Regions from separate parts of the Streptomyces sp. PsTaAH-124 genome, predicted to be linked through region 2. Evidence: riboswitches for the same ligand, from Rfam matches in the RefSeq annotation. Region 2 holds a riboswitch; each other region holds the start of a gene.
What was found. Region 2 has a riboswitch for cobalamin ahead of B086_RS0100830 (CoA-acylating methylmalonate-semialdehyde dehydrogenase). Riboswitches for the same ligand answer to the same signal wherever they lie in the genome.
Positions count from the first base shown of each region.

Region 1: it holds a riboswitch for cobalamin, as region 2 does, so the genes downstream of both, nrdI (class Ib ribonucleoside-diphosphate reductase assembly flavoprotein NrdI) here and B086_RS0100830 (CoA-acylating methylmalonate-semialdehyde dehydrogenase) in region 2, are expected to answer to the same signal.
Region 3: it holds a riboswitch for cobalamin, as region 2 does, so the genes downstream of both, B086_RS0117290 (cobalamin biosynthesis protein) here and B086_RS0100830 (CoA-acylating methylmalonate-semialdehyde dehydrogenase) in region 2, are expected to answer to the same signal.

Region 1 covers NZ_KB892165.1:115,166-120,790, reverse strand. Annotated here, with positions in the region: gene nrdF (class 1b ribonucleoside-diphosphate reductase subunit beta) at 1-883, opposite strand, end outside; gene nrdE (class 1b ribonucleoside-diphosphate reductase subunit alpha) at 918-3,059, opposite strand; gene nrdI (class Ib ribonucleoside-diphosphate reductase assembly flavoprotein NrdI) at 3,056-3,475, opposite strand; cobalamin riboswitch at 3,647-3,870, opposite strand; gene B086_RS0112255 (malate synthase) at 4,118-5,625, opposite strand, start outside.
Region 2 covers NZ_KB892157.1:204,969-210,593, reverse strand. Annotated here, with positions in the region: gene B086_RS0100850 (AfsR/SARP family transcriptional regulator) at 1-575, shown strand, start outside; gene B086_RS38840 (hypothetical protein) at 699-1,112, shown strand; cobalamin riboswitch at 1,185-1,255, shown strand; gene B086_RS0100840 (DUF4430 domain-containing protein) at 1,394-1,936, shown strand; cobalamin riboswitch at 2,097-2,225, shown strand; gene B086_RS0100830 (CoA-acylating methylmalonate-semialdehyde dehydrogenase) at 2,490-4,013, shown strand; gene B086_RS0100825 (acyl-CoA dehydrogenase family protein) at 4,020-5,168, shown strand; gene B086_RS0100820 (enoyl-CoA hydratase/isomerase family protein) at 5,165-5,625, shown strand, end outside.
Region 3 covers NZ_KB892169.1:409,652-415,276, reverse strand. Annotated here, with positions in the region: gene B086_RS0117315 (inorganic phosphate transporter) at 1-1,060, shown strand, start outside; gene B086_RS0117310 (hypothetical protein) at 1,107-1,328, shown strand; gene B086_RS0117305 (helix-turn-helix domain-containing protein) at 1,416-2,237, shown strand; gene B086_RS45920 (hypothetical protein) at 2,409-2,537, opposite strand; gene B086_RS0117295 (hypothetical protein) at 2,678-2,935, opposite strand; gene B086_RS42900 (DUF397 domain-containing protein) at 3,017-3,268, opposite strand; cobalamin riboswitch at 3,396-3,540, shown strand; gene B086_RS0117290 (cobalamin biosynthesis protein) at 3,637-4,611, shown strand; gene B086_RS0117285 (cobyric acid synthase) at 4,608-5,625, shown strand, end outside.

The DNA of each region.
Region 1 (5,625 bases), on a different contig from region 2:
CGGCGTCGAAGCGGGCCGGGTAACCGAGGTTCATCAGCGCCTTGTTCGCGTTGTAGCGGACGAAGACGGCCACGTCGTCCATCAGGCCCAGCGGCTCGTACAGCTCGCCCGAGTAGCGCAGCTCCAGCTCGTACAGCTCCTCCAGCAGCGCGTGGGTGAAGGCGCGCATCTCCTCCTGGCCCGCCGCCGTCAGCCGCTCCAGGCCGCGCTGGAACTTGTAGCCGGAGTAGTAGCCGTGCACCGCCTTGTCGCGCAGGATCAGCCGGATCATGTCGGCGGTGTTGGTGAGCAGCGCGTGCGTGGAGAAGTGCAGCGGCAGATAGAAGCCCGCGTACAGCAGCAGCGACGACAGCAGCGTGGAGGCGACCTTCCGCTTGAGCGGGTCGTCGCCGTAGTAGTGCGCGAGGACGGTCTTGCAGCGCTGCTGGAGGACGTCGTTGGCCACCGCCCAGCGGTAGGCGTCGTCGATCTCCGGGGTGCTGGAGAGGGTGGAGAACACCGAGGAGTAGCTGCGGGCGTGCACGGCCTGCATGAAGGCGATGTTGGTGTAGACGGCCTGCTCGTGCTCGGTGCGCGCGTCCTGGATCTGGACGATCTCGCCGACCGTGGCCTGCACGGTGTCGAGCATGGTCAGACCGGTGAACACCCGCATGGTCAGGGTGCGTTCGTCCGCGGTGAGCCGCTGCTGCCAGGCGCCCACGTCGTTGGAGAGCGGCACCTTCTCGGGCAGCCAGAAGTTGGCGGTGAGCCGGTTCCACACCTCCAGGTCCTTCTCGTCGGTGACGCGGTTCCAGTTGACCGGGCGCAGCCGGGCGGCCGGGTCCTGGCGGAAGGCCGGCGGGGTGACCGAGATCTCGGTCAGCGGGGCGGGGGTGGTGGTCATCGGGGTGCTTTCGTGAACGGGGCGTGCGAGGGGGTCACAGGGTGCAGGACAGGCAGTTCTCGATCTCGGTGCCCTCCAGGGCCTCCTGGCGCAGCCGGATGTAGTAGAGCGTCTTGATGCCCTGGCGCCAGGCGAGGATCTGCGCCTTGTTGAGGTCGCGGGTGGTGGCCGTGTCCCGGAAGAACAGCGTGCAGCTGAGCCCCTGGTCGACATGGCGGGTGGCCGCCGCGTAGGTGGCGATGATCTTCTCGTAGCCGATCTCGTACGCGTCCTGGAAGTACTCCAGGTTGTCGTTGTCCATGTGCGGCGCCGGGTAGTAGACGCGGCCGAGCTTGCCCTCCTTGCGGATCTCCACCTTGGAGGCGATCGGGTGGATGGAGGCGGTCGAGTCGTTGATGTAGCTGATGGACCCGGTCGGCGGCACGGCCTGGAGGTACTGGTTGTAGATGCCGTGCTCCCGCACTGACCGCTTCAGCTCGCGCCAGTCGTCCTGCGTGGGCAGCGCGATCCCCGCGTCGGCGAACAGCTCCCGCACCCGCGCGGTGGCCGGCTCCCAGGCCCGCTCGGTGTACTGGTCGAAGTACGAGCCGTCGGCGTACGCGGACTTCTCGAACCCGTCGAAGGCGGTGCCGCGTTCGATCGCGATCCGGTTCGAGGCGCGCAGCGCGTGGTAGGCGATCGTGTAGAAGTACAGGTCGGTGAAGTCGACGCCCTCCTCGCTGCCGTAGTGGATGCGCTGCGAGGCGAGGTAGCCGTGCAGGTTCATCTGGCCCAGGCCGATGGAGTGCGAGAGGTCGTTGCCGTGTGCCACGGACGGCACCGCGTCGATGTGCGACTGGTCGGAGACGGACGTCAGACCGCGCACCGCTGTCTCCACGCTCGCGCCGAGGTCGGGGGAGGCCATGGCGGCGGCGATGTTCAGCGAGCCCAGGTTGCAGGAGATGTCCCGGCCGACGGTCTCGTAGCCGAGCGAGGCGTCGTACGTGCTCGGCGTGTTCACCTGGAGGATCTCCGAGCACAGGTTGGACATGTTGATCCAGCCCGGGATCGGGTTGGCCCGGTTCACGGTGTCCTCGAACAGCAGATACGGGTAGCCCGACTCGAACTGAAGCTCCGCGATCGTCTTGAAGAACTCGCGGGCGCTGAGCGTGGTCTTGCGGATGCGCGGGTTGGCGACCAGGTCGTCGTAGTGCTCGCTGACGGAGAGATCGGCCAGCGGCCTGCCGTACTCGCGTTCCACGTCGTAGGGCGAGAACAGGTGCATGTCCTCGTTGCGCTTGGCCAGTTCGAAGGTGATGTCCGGGACGACCACGCCCAGCGACAGCGTCTTGATGCGGATCTTCTCGTCCGCGTTCTCCCGCTTGGTGTCCAGGAACCGCATGATGTCCGGGTGGTGGGCGTGCAGGTAGACCGCGCCCGCGCCCTGGCGCGCGCCGAGCTGGTTGGCGTAGGAGAAGGAGTCCTCCAGCAGCTTCATCACCGGGACCACCCCGGAGGACTGGTTCTCGATCTTCTTGATCGGGGCGCCCTGTTCGCGCAGGTTGGTCAGCAGCAGCGCCACCCCGCCGCCGCGCTTGGACAGCTGGAGCGCCGAGTTGACGCCCCGGCCGATGGACTCCAGGTTGTCCTCGACGCGCAGCAGGAAGCAGGAGACCAGCTCGCCGCGCTGCGCCTTGCCCGCGTTGAGGAAGGTCGGCGTGGCCGGCTGGAAGCGGCCGGTCATCATCTCGTCCACCAGCCGGGACGCCAGCGCCTCGTCCCCGGCGCCGAGGAACAGCGCGGTCGCGGCCACCCGGTCCTCGTAGCGCTCCAGGTAGCGGGAGCCGTCGAAGGTCTTGAGCGTGTACGACGTGTAGTACTTGAACGCGCCGAGGAAGGTGCGGAAGCGGTGCTCGTGGGCGTACGCCCGCCGGTACAGGCCCTTGACGAACTCCCAGTCGTAGCGCCGGATCGGGGCTTCCTCGTAGTAGTCGTTCTCGATCAGGTGGTCGATCTTCTCCTTGAGGGTGGGGAAGACCACCGTGTTCGGGTTGACGTGCTGGAGGAAGTACTGGCGTACGGCCTCGCGGTCCTTGTCGAACTGGATGCGGCCGTCGCAGTCGTACATGTTCAGCAGGGCGTTGAGCGCGTGGTAGTCCTTGCGCGTACCGACCGACTCGCGCTGGGCGGTGATCACGCCGCCGCCGATGAGTGTCGTGTCCAAAACGTCCTCAGTCCTTCCCTCACGGCACGGACGTCGCGCTCCGTGCCCAGCAGTTCGAATCGGTACAGCTCCGGAACCCCGCACTTCGCCGCGATCACCCGTCCGGCCAGGCAGTAGTCCGCGCCGAAGTTGGTGTTGCCGGACGCGATGACCCCGCGCAGCAGCGCGCGGTTGGCCTCGACGTTCAGAAAGCGGATCACCTGCCTGGGGACCGCCCCGGCGCGTTCGCCGCCGCCGTAGGTCGGCGTGATCAGCACATACGGCCCGGTCACCCGCGGCAGGCCGTCGCGGTGCGGATGCAGGGGGATGCGCGTGGCGGGCAGACCCAGCTTCTCCACGAAGCGCTTGGTGTTCTCCGAGACGCTGGAGAAATACACGAGGCCGCTCATCGACCGCCGCTCCTCTCGCTCGTTCCCGTCCCTGTCCGAGGACCGGGGGAGGAGGAGCGTCGCGGCGCGTACGGCGGGGCCGGGCGGCGGCGGAAGAAGGGCACGCCGGACCCGGGTCCGTGCTGCTGCCACGCGGCCCTCCCTCGGGGCCTCGGAGCACGCACGCCGCTCGTCGGCGTACGCACCGGTGGCAGGTCTTCGGACTCGCGGGCGTGTCTCGTGTCGTACGAGACGTCTACTGGCCGTCGCTTCCCAGGCCCGGTCCACCGGGTCCAGTGCGTATGACGGCGGTCGTTCCCGCTCACCGCTGCGGGGCAGTCCCGGATTCCCACCGGGTTCCCTCTTGCCTCGCCGGGCACCGGAGTGCCTGGCGAACCACCAGCACGGCCAACACTACATCTAGAACGCTGCCGTGGTGCACAGCCCCAGATGTTGTGTCTTCGGGAAAACTTAGGTATACCTAAGCCCTGTCGCGGTGGCGGCGGCGCACGGCGCGCGGACCCGGAAACGGCACGGGCGGGAAGCGCCGTACCCGCGCTTCCCGCCCGTCTCCCGGGGCACCGCCGCGGCCCTCACCGCACCGGTGCCGTCGCGCACCCCTCGGTACGCGCCGCGCCCGGACCCCTCAGTCCGGCCGCAGGCTCATCCCCGCTCGCACCCCCCGGCGCCCGTACGGCGCACCAGGTGGCGCGCGTACGCGTCGGGGGTGAAGAACAGCGGCAGCTCACCGGCGAGCGCGGTGCGCTCGAACAGCGCGCGCACCTCCTCCAGCGGCGCCCACGGGTAGGCGGCGCCCAGTGCTGCCAGCTCGTCGTCGAGCATCCGCAGCACCGTCTCCCGGTCGACCACCCGGTGCCGCAGCCACTGCCAGATCTGCGTCCGGGCGACCTCGGCGGTGGCCGTGTCCTCCAGCAGCCCGTCCACGACGACGGTGCCCCGCCCGCCGAGCCAGGCAGCGAAGCAGCGCAGCGCGACGGCGACGCCCGTGCGCACCCCCTCCGGGGTCGGCGGGGCGCTGATCCGCCGCACCGACAGCAGCTCGGCGGCGCCCGCCTCGACGTCCTCGCGGGTGCGGTCGAGCTGGTGCGGCCGCTCGCCCAGGACCCCGTCGAACGCCTCCCGGCAGACCGGGACCAGCTCGGCACAGGCCACCTGGGACCCGTCGAAGCCGTCCTCCGCCTCCCGCTCCTTGTCCAGCCGGACCGCCGCGACGGCCGCCTCGCGCGCCGCCGCGTCCGCGCCCGGCACCTGGGCCGCCCGCCCGCCGACGGCATGCGCGCCGCGCCGGTGGCACGTGCGCACCAGCAGCTCGGTGTACGCCCGCAGGAACGGCGCCGTCATCGGCACCCCCGCGCGCTCCGGCAGCAGGAAGTCGGTGCGGTGGCCGAAGGTGCGCACGAGGCTGAACAGGTAGTCCCGGCGGCCCGCGGTCAGACCCGCACCGTGCTCGCGCAGCTCGTGGAGGATCTCCTCCATCTCGAAGGCGGCGGTGACCGTCTCGATCAGCACGGTGGCCCGGACGGTGCCCCGGGGGATGCCCAGCAGCTCCTGGGCGAGCAGGAACACGTCGTTCCACAGCCGTGCCTCGTACCGGTTCTCCAGCTTGGGCAGCGAGAAGTACGGGCCGCTCCCGTCCTCGGTCCGCCGCCGGGCGCAGTGGAAGAAGTACAGGCCGAAGTCGGCCAGGGCGGCGGGCACCGGCGCGCCGTCGTGCTCCAGGTGCGCCTCGTCCAGGTGCCAGCCGCGCGGGCGGACCATGACGGTGGGGATCCGGCCGCCGCCCGCCCGGTGCTCCCCGCCGCCGGGTGCGGGCGGGCCGATCCGGCCCTCGACGGTGTCCAGCAGGGTCAGCTGCCCGCCCACGACGTTGTCCCACAGCGGTGCGGTGGCGTCCTCGAAGTCGGCCGTCCACACCTGGGCGCCGGAGGCCAGCGCCTCGACGGCCGTCCGGCGGTCCGGCGGCCCGGTGATCTCCACCCGCCGGTCGGCCAGACCGGGCGCGGGCGGCGCGACCCGCCAGAACGGGTCGGCGCGCACGGCGGCGGTCACCATGGGGAAGCCGAGCGGGGAGCCCGACGCCAGCCGCATCGCCTGGCGCCGCCGCTCCTTCAGCAGGTCGCGCCGGCGCTCCGCGAACGCGGCGGCCAGCC
Region 2 (5,625 bases):
ATCTGTTCCGGGCCGTCCGGCTGAGCAAGGAGGACGACACCGAGACCGGCAGACTGAGCCTGGCGCATTCCCTGCACACGCTCGCGCTCACGTTGCGCAAGCAGGGGGACGGAACGGCGGCGGAGGAGCATCACCGGCAAGCCCTGGAGCTGTACCGGGCGCTGGGCGACCGCAGCGGGGAAGCGGCGGCGCTGAACGGCATCGGTACCCTCCACCGCGACCGCGGGGAGTACGACGAAGGGCTCCGCGCCTGTGGCGAGGCGCTGCGCATCGCGGAGGGGACGACGGACCGGAGGTGCGGGGCGGACGCCCTGTACACCCTCGCCCAGATCCACCTCTCCAGGTCGGAGGGGGAGGAGGCGCTCAGGCTGCTCCGGCGGGCCTGCGGAATTCTGTGTGACCTCGAACACTGGCACGACGAGGCCAAGCTCCTGTGGCTCTGTGCCGATGTCCTGGTGGCGGCAGGCCGCTCACCCGAGGCCGTCGAGGCGCTGGAACGCGTCCTCGTGCTGCGCGAACTGATGGGCGGCCACGACACCCAGGAAGTACGGGACCGACTGGAAGAGCTGCGGTGAGGGCTTGTGCCCCGGGGGAACAGGCATACTCGGTCCCGGCGTGAGCGACGGTCGGCCGATCAGGGAGGTACCGCGGTGTCCGAGGACCCGTCCGGCGGCATACCGCGCGCACGGTCGTCGTCCGTGCGGCCGGAGCCGGAGCCGGAGCCGGAGCCGGTACCCGTGCCCGTGCCGTGCCGGGTCGTGGTCTGCCGGGACTGCTGCTGCGGTACGCCCAAGGTGACCGGCGTCGACCACGCGGCGCAGACCGCGCGGCTGCGGGCCGGGGTGCCGGTGCGGATCTCCGCGTGCCTGGACGTGTGCGATCAGGCCAATGTGGTCGTCGTGCAGCCGTCGGCCGCGGGCCGGGCGGCCGGGGCGCGGCCGGTCTGGCTGGGGCTGGTCAATGACCCGGAGGCCACGGAGGACATCGTCGGCTGGGTGCGGGCCGGTGGCCCGGGGGTGGCCCCGCTGCCGGACATCCTGGAGCTGTACGCGTTCGACCCGCCCGGACGAGGAGTGGGCAAACGCCCCCCGGGCCGGCTCAACCGGCCCTAGGATGGCGGCGGTTCGCCCGCGCGTTCGGCGGATGGACCGCGTGTACGACAACTGCATAGGGGCGCGTGACTGGGGGAAGCCGGTGGGAGTCCGGCGCTGACCTGCAACCGTGTGCGGCCGGTGGGCCGCGAGTCGGGACACCCGGGGCGCGCCGTGAACCGCTTCCCCCTGTCATGGTCCGCAGCGCGAAGCCGAGAGTCCTGCCCGAGGCGGCGGCGGTGTCCGGCCCGCCCGCTCGGTGACGGGGCTGCGGGCCGCCCACATCCAGGAAGGCTCCCGCCGTGCAGCACACCTTCGGCACCTCACGCGCCTCGCTCGCCTCCCGTACCCGCATACGCCGTACGCTCATCGCCTCCGCCGCCCTCGGCGTGGCCCTGGCCGCCGCGCCGGCCACCGCCCAGGCCCACGGCGCACCGGGCGCCCACGGCGCGTACGGCACGAACGCCCCGGTCAGGGTGACGCTGACCGTGCAGGGCCCCGACGGGCCGCTGTTCCACGGGAAGGTCTGGACCCGCGGCCACGACGTCACCACGGCGACGGGCGGTACGCACAGATGCGACGGGACGAACGGGAGCGCCCACGCCTCCGCCGTGCCGACGCCCACCGCCGCCCTCGACGACGCCGCCCGCAAGCGGCACTTCGGCTGGGACGGCGCCTGGTACGCGTCGTTCGACGACTACTCGGTCGACAGCATCAAGAACGTCAGCGGCGGCGGCTCGGCGTACTGGAACATCTCCGTCAACGGCACACCCACCCCGGTGGGCGGCTGCCAGTTCGAGCTGAACGCGGGGGACACGGTGGCGTTCACCTGGACGGCCTTCTGACGGACGCCCGCCGCCCGGCGGCCGGGGGAGCGCCGCTCCTCCGGCCGGTCCGGCGCCCCGGCGGAGGCCCGCTCCGGCGGGAATCCGGTACGGCTCCACCCGTGGCACTGGATTTACTAGGACGTCCAACTATATTCTGGGGGCGTAGGCCCGCGGTGCAGGGAAGCCGGTGTGATTCCGGCACGGTCCCGCCACTGTGACCGGGGAGTACGCCGTCGAGCAGGACGCCACTGACGAGCTGGATGTCGGGAAGGCGGACGGCGCGCGCTGATCCGGGAGTCAGGATACCGGCCGCGGGATGTTCCGTGTGGTCCACGAGGATGGAGCTGACACGCATGGCACCGGTGCGTTTCCACGATCCCGGCGAGCTGCGCCGCGGGGGTTCCCCGCATTCCGCCACCGGCCTCACCCGCCCCGGCCCGACGGCCTGACGGTCCGGCGTCCTCAGCGTTCCGCGCCGACCACCCTCGCGCACGCCCGCGTACCTGAGCGGGCCGTGCGCCGGTCGCGCGCGCCGTCCTGGATCACCCCCACCTGACGAGAGCAGGCACCCATGATCCGTCCGAACCACCCCGCCGGTGTACGGGAACTGACCCACTTCATCGGCGGTGAGAACGTCCCGGGCACCTCGGGGGCCCTGGGCGACGTGTACGACCCCAACACCGGAGAGGTCCAGGCCCGGGTACCGCTGGCGGACCGGGCCGAGACCGAGGCGGCGGTCACCGTCGCCGCCGAGGCGCAGCGCGCCTGGGGCGAGTGGAACCCGCAGCGCCGCGCCCGGGTCATGCTGCGCTTCCTCCAGCTCGTCGAGCAGGAGAAGGACGACCTGGCCCGGCTGCTCTCCGCCGAGCACGGCAAGACCGTCGCCGACGCCCACGGCGACCTCCAGCGCGGCCTGGAGGTCGTCGAGTTCGCCGCCGGGATCCCGCACCTGCTCAAGGGCGAGTTCACCGACAACGCGGGCACCGGCATCGATGTGCACTCGCTGCGCTCGCCGCTCGGCGTGGTCGCCGGCATCACCCCGTTCAACTTCCCCGCCATGATCCCGCTCTGGAAGGCCGCCCCCGCCCTGGCCTGCGGAAACGCCTATGTCCTCAAGCCGTCCGAGCGGGCACCCTCGGTGCCGCTGCGGCTCGCCGAACTCTTCCTGGAGGCGGGCCTGCCGCCGGGCGTCCTCAATGTCGTCAACGGCGCCCGGGAAGCCGTCGACACCCTGCTGGAGGATCCCCGCGTGGCCGCCCTCGGCTTCGTCGGCTCCACCCCGGTCGCCGCGCACGTCTACGCCACCGCCGCCGCCCACGGCAAGCGCGCCCAGTGCTTCGGCGGCGCCAAGAACCACATGATCGTGATGCCGGACGCCGACCTCGACCAGGCCGTGGAGGCGCTGGTCGGCGCCGGGTACGGCTCGGCGGGCGAGCGCTGCATGGCCATCTCGGTCGCCGTGCCGGTCGGCGAGGAGACCGCCGACGCCCTGGTCGCCCGGCTCAAGGAGCGCATCGGCACCCTGCGCATCGGCCGCAGCGACGACCCCGAGGCCGACTTCGGCCCGCTGGTCGCCCGGGACGCGGTGGAGCGCGTACGGTCCTACGTCGACCTCGGGGTGGAGGAGGGCGCCGAACTCGTCGTGGATGGACGGGACTTCGTGCTCCCCGGGCACGAGAACGGCTTCTTCGCCGGGGCCTCCCTCTTCGACCGGGTCACCCCGGACATGCGTATCCACCAGGAGGAGATCTTCGGTCCCGTCCTGTCCGTGGTCCGCGCGGCCGACTACGAGGAGGCGCTGCGCCTGCCCAGCGAGCACGCCTTCGGCAACGGCGTGGCGATCTTCACCCGCGACGGGGACACCGCCCGCGACTTCACCCGGCGGGTGAACACCGGCATGGTCGGCGTCAACGTGCCCATCCCGGTCCCGGTCGCCTATCACACCTTCGGCGGCTGGAAGCGCTCCGGCTTCGGCGACCTCAACCAGCACGGACCGGACGCCGTCCGCTTCTACACCCGTACCAAGACCGTCACGTCCCGCTGGCCCGCCGGGCTGCGCGAGGGCGCGAGCTTCACCATTCCCACGATGGGCTGAGCGACCATGACCCACACCCTGCTCACCGAGGACCAGCAGGCCCTCGTGGAGACCACCCTCGACTTCGCCCAGGACCACCTGGCACCGCACGCCCTGGACTGGGACCGCGACAAGCACTTCCCGGTCGACGTCCTGCGCAAGGCGGCCGGGCTCGGCCTAGGCGGCGTCTACGTCCGCGAGGAGTCCGGCGGCTCCGGCCTCGGCCGGGCCGACGGCGTCCTCGTCTTCGAGACCCTCGCCTCCGGCTGCCCCGCCATCGCCGGATACCTCTCCATCCACAACATGGTCGCCTGGATGATCGACCGCTACGGCGACCCGGCCCAGCGCGAGCGGTGGCTGCCCCGGCTGTGCGCCATGGACGACCTGGCCAGCTACTGCCTGACCGAACCCGGCGCGGGCTCCGACGCGGCGGCCCTCACCAGCCGGGCCGTCCGCGACGGCGACACCTATGTGCTCGACGGGGTCAAGCAGTTCATCTCCGGCGCGGGCGCCTCCCAGCTGTACATCGTGATGGCCCGCACCGGCGGCACCGGAGCGGACGGCGTCTCCGCCTTCGTCGTCGACAAGGACGACGCCGGGGTGGGCTTCGGCCCCAACGAACGCAAGATGGGCTGGAACGCCCAGCCCACCCGCCAGGTGATCCTGGACGGCGTACGGCTGCCCGCCGACCGGCTGCTGGGCCGCGAGGGCGACGGCTTCCGCATCGCCATGAACGGCCTCAACGGCGGCCGGCTCGGCATCGCCGCCTGCTCGCTCGGCGGCGCCCGCAGCGCCCTGGACCGCAGCCTCGCCCACCTCGCCGACCGGGAGGCGTTCGGGCAGCGGCTGCTCGACGCGCAGGCGCTGCGCTTCCGGCTGGCCGACATGGCGACCGAACTCGCCGCCGCCCGCGCCCTGGTGCAGCAGGCCGCCCGCGCCCTGGACGCCGGCGACCCGCAGGCGCCGTACCTGTGCGCGATGGCCAAGCGGTTCGCCACCGACACCGGGTACACGGTCGCCGACCGCGCGCTCCAGCTGCACGGCGGCTACGGCTACCTCAGCGAGTACGGCATCGAGAAGATCGTCCGTGACCTGCGCGTCCACCAGATCCTGGAAGGAACCAACGAGATCATGCGCGTCATCGTGGCCCGCGGCCTGACGGAGGCGTTCCGGTGACCGGCACCGAGGACCCCGTCCTCCTGCGCACCGACGGGCGGGCCGCCCACATTGTCCTCAACCGGCCCCGGGCCCTCAACGCCCTCACCCACGAGATGGTCCGCCGCATCGACGCGGCCCTGACCGCCTGGGAGCACGACCCGGCGGTGGCCACCGTCGTCATCAGCGGCGCGGGCGAGCGCGGCCTGTGCGCGGGCGGCGACATCCGGGCCATCCACGACGACGCCAAGACCGGCGACGGCACCGCAGCGGCCGCGTTCTGGCGCGACGAGTACCGGCTCAACGCCCGGATCGCCCGCTACCCCAAGCCGTACGTCGCCGTCATGGACGGCATCGTCATGGGCGGCGGCGTCGGCGTCTCCGCCCACGGCAGCGTCCGCGTCGTCACCGAACGCGCGCGCGTCGCCATGCCCGAGACCGGCATCGGCTTCGTCCCCGATGTCGGCGGCACCTATCT
Region 3 (5,625 bases), on a different contig from region 2:
CGCCCTGGTCGGCGCGATCCTCTGGAATCTGCTGACCTGGCTGGTCGGGCTCCCGTCCAGTTCCTCGCACGCCCTGCTGGGCGGTCTGATCGGCGCCACCATCGCCTCGGCCGGCGTCGGTGCCGTGCACGGCGACGTCCTGGTCACCAAGGTCATGATCCCGGCGGTCGCCGCGCCGGTCGTCGCGGGTGTCGCCGCGGTGGTCGCGACCCGGCTGTCGTACAGGATCGGTGCGAAGACGGACGGCAAGGCCGCCGAGAAGGGCCACCGGGCCGGGCAGATCGCCTCCGCGGGCCTGGTCTCGCTGGCGCACGGCACCAACGACGCGCAGAAGACGATGGGCATCATCACCCTCGCCCTGATCGCCGGTGGCGCCGTCTCCCCCGGCGCCAACCCTCCCACCTGGGTGATCCTCTCCGCGGGTCTGGCCATCGCGCTCGGCACCTACATCGGCGGCTGGCGCATCATCCGCACCATGGGCACGGGCCTGACCGACCTCCAGCCGCAGCAGGGCTTCGCCGCCCAGACCAGCTCGGCGGCAGCCATCCTGGCCTCTTCCCACCTGGGCTTCTCGCTCTCCACCACGCATGTCGTCTCCGGCTCGGTGATGGGTGCGGGCCTGGGCCGCAAGGGCGGTGTGGTCCGCTGGTCCACCGCGGGCCGCATGGCCGTCGCCTGGGTGCTGACGCTGCCGGCCGCCGCGGTGGTCGGCGCGGGCGCCGAGGCCGTCACCGGTCTGGGCGACTGGGGCACCACGCTGGTCGCCGTGTTCCTGGTGGCCGCGAGCTTCGCGATCTGGAAGATCTCCCGCCGCCAGGTCGTCGACCACACCAACGTCAACGCGGCCGAGCCCGCCGCCGGGGAACCGGCCGGTGTGGTGACCCAGGCGATCGCCGCGGTGGCCCCGCCCCCGGTCGCGGCACCGGCGGCGCCCCTGGCGGGCGCGACGGCGGCCGACGGCCTCATGGCCACCATCCCCGCCCCGGCGCCCGTCCCCGTCCTCGACCCGAGCCCGGTCGCGACCCCGGCGGCGGCCACCCCGCCCGCCGCGGCCGTCTGACCGCGCGCCCCACCCGGCTCCCGAGAATCAAGAAAGCAGCTCCGACATGAAGATCGACTGGGCGGCGCTCGGCTCCGTCTTCGGCGTCAGTCTCGTGGCCACCGTCGGCCTGGTGGCCCTGTTCACCCTCGGCATCGCGGGCCTGTCCCGCCGCGAGGCCGCGTCGACCCGCGGCGAGTCGGCCGTCGCCGCCACCGCCGGTGCCTATGCGTGCTTCGCGCTGTGTGCGGCGGCTGTCGCCTACGGAATTTCCCTGATTCTGGGCTGACCACAGGAAGCCCTGCGGCCGCTCAGTCCCCGGCCGCACCATCCGCATCGACCCCCGTGAGCCGTTCTATGACGCTTACGGGGGTTTTTGCTGCGAATCGAACTGCGCAAGGCACGCGAGAACGCCGGGTTGACCCAGCGGGACGCAACGAAGGCCCTCGAATGGTCGCTCTCCAAACTGATCAGGATCGAGGCCGGGACGGTCAGTCTCGGGGTCACGGACCTGCGGGCCCTGCTCCAGCTGTACGAGGTCACGGACGCCGGTCTGGTCGCGGAGCTGGAGGACGCGGCACGCGGCTCGAAAGGACAGTCATGGTGGGCGCAGTACAGCGACGTGGTGTCGCCCCAGTACGCCTTGTACCTGGGGTACGAGGGGTCGGCGGACACGATCCGCATGTACAACCCGACCATCCTGCCGGGGCTCGTGCAGACGGAGGACTACGCCACGGCGCTGCTGTCGGCGCTGGGCCCCGAGTCGCTGCTGCGCCAGCAGGTGGACCTCCGGCTCTCCCGGCAGGAGCGGTTCTTCGACGGGAGCGACGGTCCCCGGATCGACATCGTCCTGGACGAGGCGGCCGTGCGGCGGCAGGTCGGCGGACCCGCCGTGATGCGACGGCAGATCGATCATCTGCTGTCCCTCACGGAGCACCCGCGCACCAATCTGCGGGTGCTGCCGTTCTCCGCCGGGGCGCACTTCAGCGTCGCGACGCCGTTCATCCTGCTCAGCTTCCGCGACGACGACGACCTGCTCTACGTGGAGGGACCAGGAGGCGGCTTGTCGAGCCGCGATGATCTGGCCCTGATGGCCCGCTACCAGGAGTGCTTCGAGGAGATCAGCGCCATCGCGTACGAGGGCGACCGGATGACCGACCTGCTCGGCGCAGTCAGAGGGAGCCTGGACAACAGCTGACCCCGGGACGGGACGACGACCCGGGCGGGAACGGGGTGGGAGGACCATGGCGGTCTTCGGAATACGAACGTGGTGGCAGCGCCTGCGTACGGGGGGCGCCGAGCCGGAGAACGCTGCTCCACTCGACGACAACACGGTCAAGGTCGAGGCGATCAAGCAGCCCGAGTGGCTTCAGCGGCTGATCGAGCTGGAGAACGCCCGGGTCTCCAACGAGATCCGGCTGCTGTCCGCCCGCATGCTGGTGGCCACGGCGTGCGCGAGCGTCCTCCTGCTGAGCATCGCCGTGGCCACCCGGGTCACTCCCGCCGTTCCGTTCGCGGCGGCCACCCCGCTGACTACCACTGTCACCGGGGCGGTCGGCGCGGCGGTCCTCACAGCGCTCGGCGCCACCGTGGGCAGAGCGCTGCGTCGGCGCTCCGGTGCCGCCGTGCCCGGCGGGGTCAGCGAGGGGGCTCGCCCCGGGGCTGAACCGTCTCAAGGGCCCGGTTCAGGACCCTCAGCCGCTCCGTGAGCGGAGTGAGCCCCCACCACAGTCCGCCGCCGACGGCCACCAGCGCGGTGACCAGCAGCCAGACAACGCCGCGCGCCGCGCCGTCCGGTACCAGCAGCGCCGCCAACGCGCCGGCCCCCACCGCGAGGATCCCGGTGGCCGAGGAGAAGAGGATCAGCGGGAGCGCCGCGGACGTCCGGTTCTCCATGGTTCCATCGCGGTTTCCCACCGCCGACGCCGTTCCGTCAGCTCGGTCCCGCATAGGTGGACCTCCCGTCCCCCGGGGCGATCACGAGCCGCCCGCTTCCGGGTTCACCAGCCCCGCCAGAAAACCACACCACGCCGTACGGCGAAAGGCGAGCACGGGCCCGCTCGCGCCGTCCACCGGCCGCTTCGAGTCGCCCACGAGCACACGGCCCTGCTCCCAAGCTGCCTCCACGCACTCTCCGCCGCTCGCCGAGTAGCTGCTCCTGACCCAAGCGCGCCCCGTCGGCTCCCTGCCTGCCGACGCCCGCCTCCTCCAGCCCCCATGGATGTTCATGACAGGAGTCTTCCCAGCTTCGCCGCCGGGAAAGAGGCCAGAAGGAGCCGTTTCAAGTCCGCGGGCCCGGATCGGGGATATGAGCCTCGGCACACCACCCCGCCGCAGGTCAACGGCAAGTTGACGGCTGTTCCGGGGCCGTGGTGGACTTCCGGGGCCATGTACGGCGGCAGAAGAGGAAGCCGGTGCGAATCCGGCGCGGTCCCGCCACTGTCACCGGGGAGGAACACCCCCGGAAGCCAGGAACTCTCGCCGCCGGTCACGTCGAACCAGGGCGCGGACACCCTGAGTGAGGACCATCGCCATGCGCGGCTGCCGACCGAGGTTCATCAGCGACTCCCTGACCGACCCCGCGGCCGGCTGACCCGATGGGTGCCGATCGCGTCTTCGCGTACGGCGCCGCCGCCGGCCTCCTCGGTGACCTGCTCCTCGGCGACCCGCGCCGCGGGCATCCGGTCGCCGTGTTCGGGCGGGCCGCGGGCGCCGTCGAACGTGCGCTGTGGCACGACCACCGCGGCTGGGGCGCGCTGCACACCGCCGTGTGCGCCGGTGGCGCCGTCGCGCTGGGGGCCGCCGCCGCCCGCGCCGCCCGCGCCTCCCGCTTCCCGTACACCGCCTCCGTCCTGCTGACCGGCGCCGCCACCTGGGCCGTGGTCGGCGGCACCTCGCTGGCCCGCGAGGCCCGCGCCGTCGGACAGGCCCTGGAGTCCGGCGACATCGAGGCCGCGCGGGCGCGGCTGCCGCATCTGTGCGGGCGCGACCCGCAGGCGCTGGACGCCGCCCAGATCGCCCGCGCGGTCGTCGAGTCGGTCGCCGAGAACACCTCCGACGCCGTGGTCGGCGCCCTCGTCTGGGGCGCCGTCGCGGGCGTGCCCGGCCTTCTCGGCTTCCGTGCCGTCAACACCCTGGACGCCATGGTCGGCCACAAGTCGCCCCGCCACCGGCGCTTCGGCTGGGCCTCCGCCCGCCTGGACGACCTGGCCGGCTGGCCGGGCGCCCGGCTGACCGCCGTCCTGGCCACCGCGGCGGGCGGCGATCCGCGCGGCGCCGTGCGCGCCTGGCGCGCGGACGCCGGACGGCACCCGAGCCCCAACGCCGGGCCGGTGGAAGCCTCGTTCGCGGGCGCGCTCGGCGTCCGCCTCGGCGGCACGCTGTCGTACGCCGGGCGCGTGGAGCACCGGCCGGTGCTGAACGGCGCGGCGGGGCGCGCGGTGCGGGCCGGTGACATCGACCGGGCCGTACGGCTCTCACGGCGCGTGAGCTGGCTCGCGCTCGGCACCTGCGCCGCCGTGAGGCTCCTGTGCGGCCGTCGCGACCGTCGGACGAAGGGACGTACGTCATGAGCGGTGGCCGGGGCGGCGGGCTGCTCGTCGCCGGGACCACCTCCGACGCCGGGAAGAGCGTCGTCACCGCCGGGATCTGCCGGTGGCTGGCACGCCAGGGCGTCAAGGTCGCGCCGTTCAAGGCGCAGAACATGTCCCTCAACTCGTTCGTCACCCGTGAGGGCGCCGAGATCGGCCGGGCGCAGGCCATGCAGGCGCAGGCGTGCCGGATCGAGCCGACCGCGCTGATGAACCCGGTGCTGCTCAAGCCGGGCGGCGAGCAGAGCAGCCAAGTGGTGCTGCTGGGCAGGCCGGTGGGCGAGATGAGCGCGCGCGGCTACCACGGCGGGCGCCAGCAGCGGCTGCTGGGCACGGTGCTGGACTGCCTGGCCGAACTGCGCGGCTCCTACGACGCGGTGATCTGCGAGGGCGCGGGCAGTCCGGCCGAGATCAATCTGCGCCGCACCGACATCGTCAACATGGGCATCGCGCGCGGCGCGCGGCTGCCGGTGGTCGTCGTCGGCGACATCGACCGCGGCGGCGTCTTCGCCTCCTTCTTCGGCACCGTGGCCCTGCTCTGTCCCGAGGACCAGGAACTGGTCGCCGGTTTCCTCGTCAACAAGTTCCGCGGCGACGTCTCGCTGCTCGAACCCGGCATCGGCATGCTGCACGGGCTCACCGGGCGGCACACCTACGGGGTGCTGCCCTTCCGGCACGGGCTCGGCATCGACGAGGAGGACGGACTGCGGGTGTCGCTGCGCGGTGCCGTACGGGAGTCCGCCGTGGCGCCGCCGGTCGGCGAGGACGTGCTGCGGGTCGCCGTCTGCGCCGTCCCGCTGATGTCCAACTTCACCGACGTGGACGCGCTGGCCGCCGAACCGGGCGTCGTCGTGCGGTTCGTGGACCGGCCCGAGGAACTGGCCGACGCCGATCTCGTCGTGGTCCCGGGCACCCGCGGCACCGTGCGGGCGCTGGACTGGCTGCGCGAGCGGGGCCTCGCGGACGCGCTGCGCCGCCGGGCCGCCGAGGGGCGGC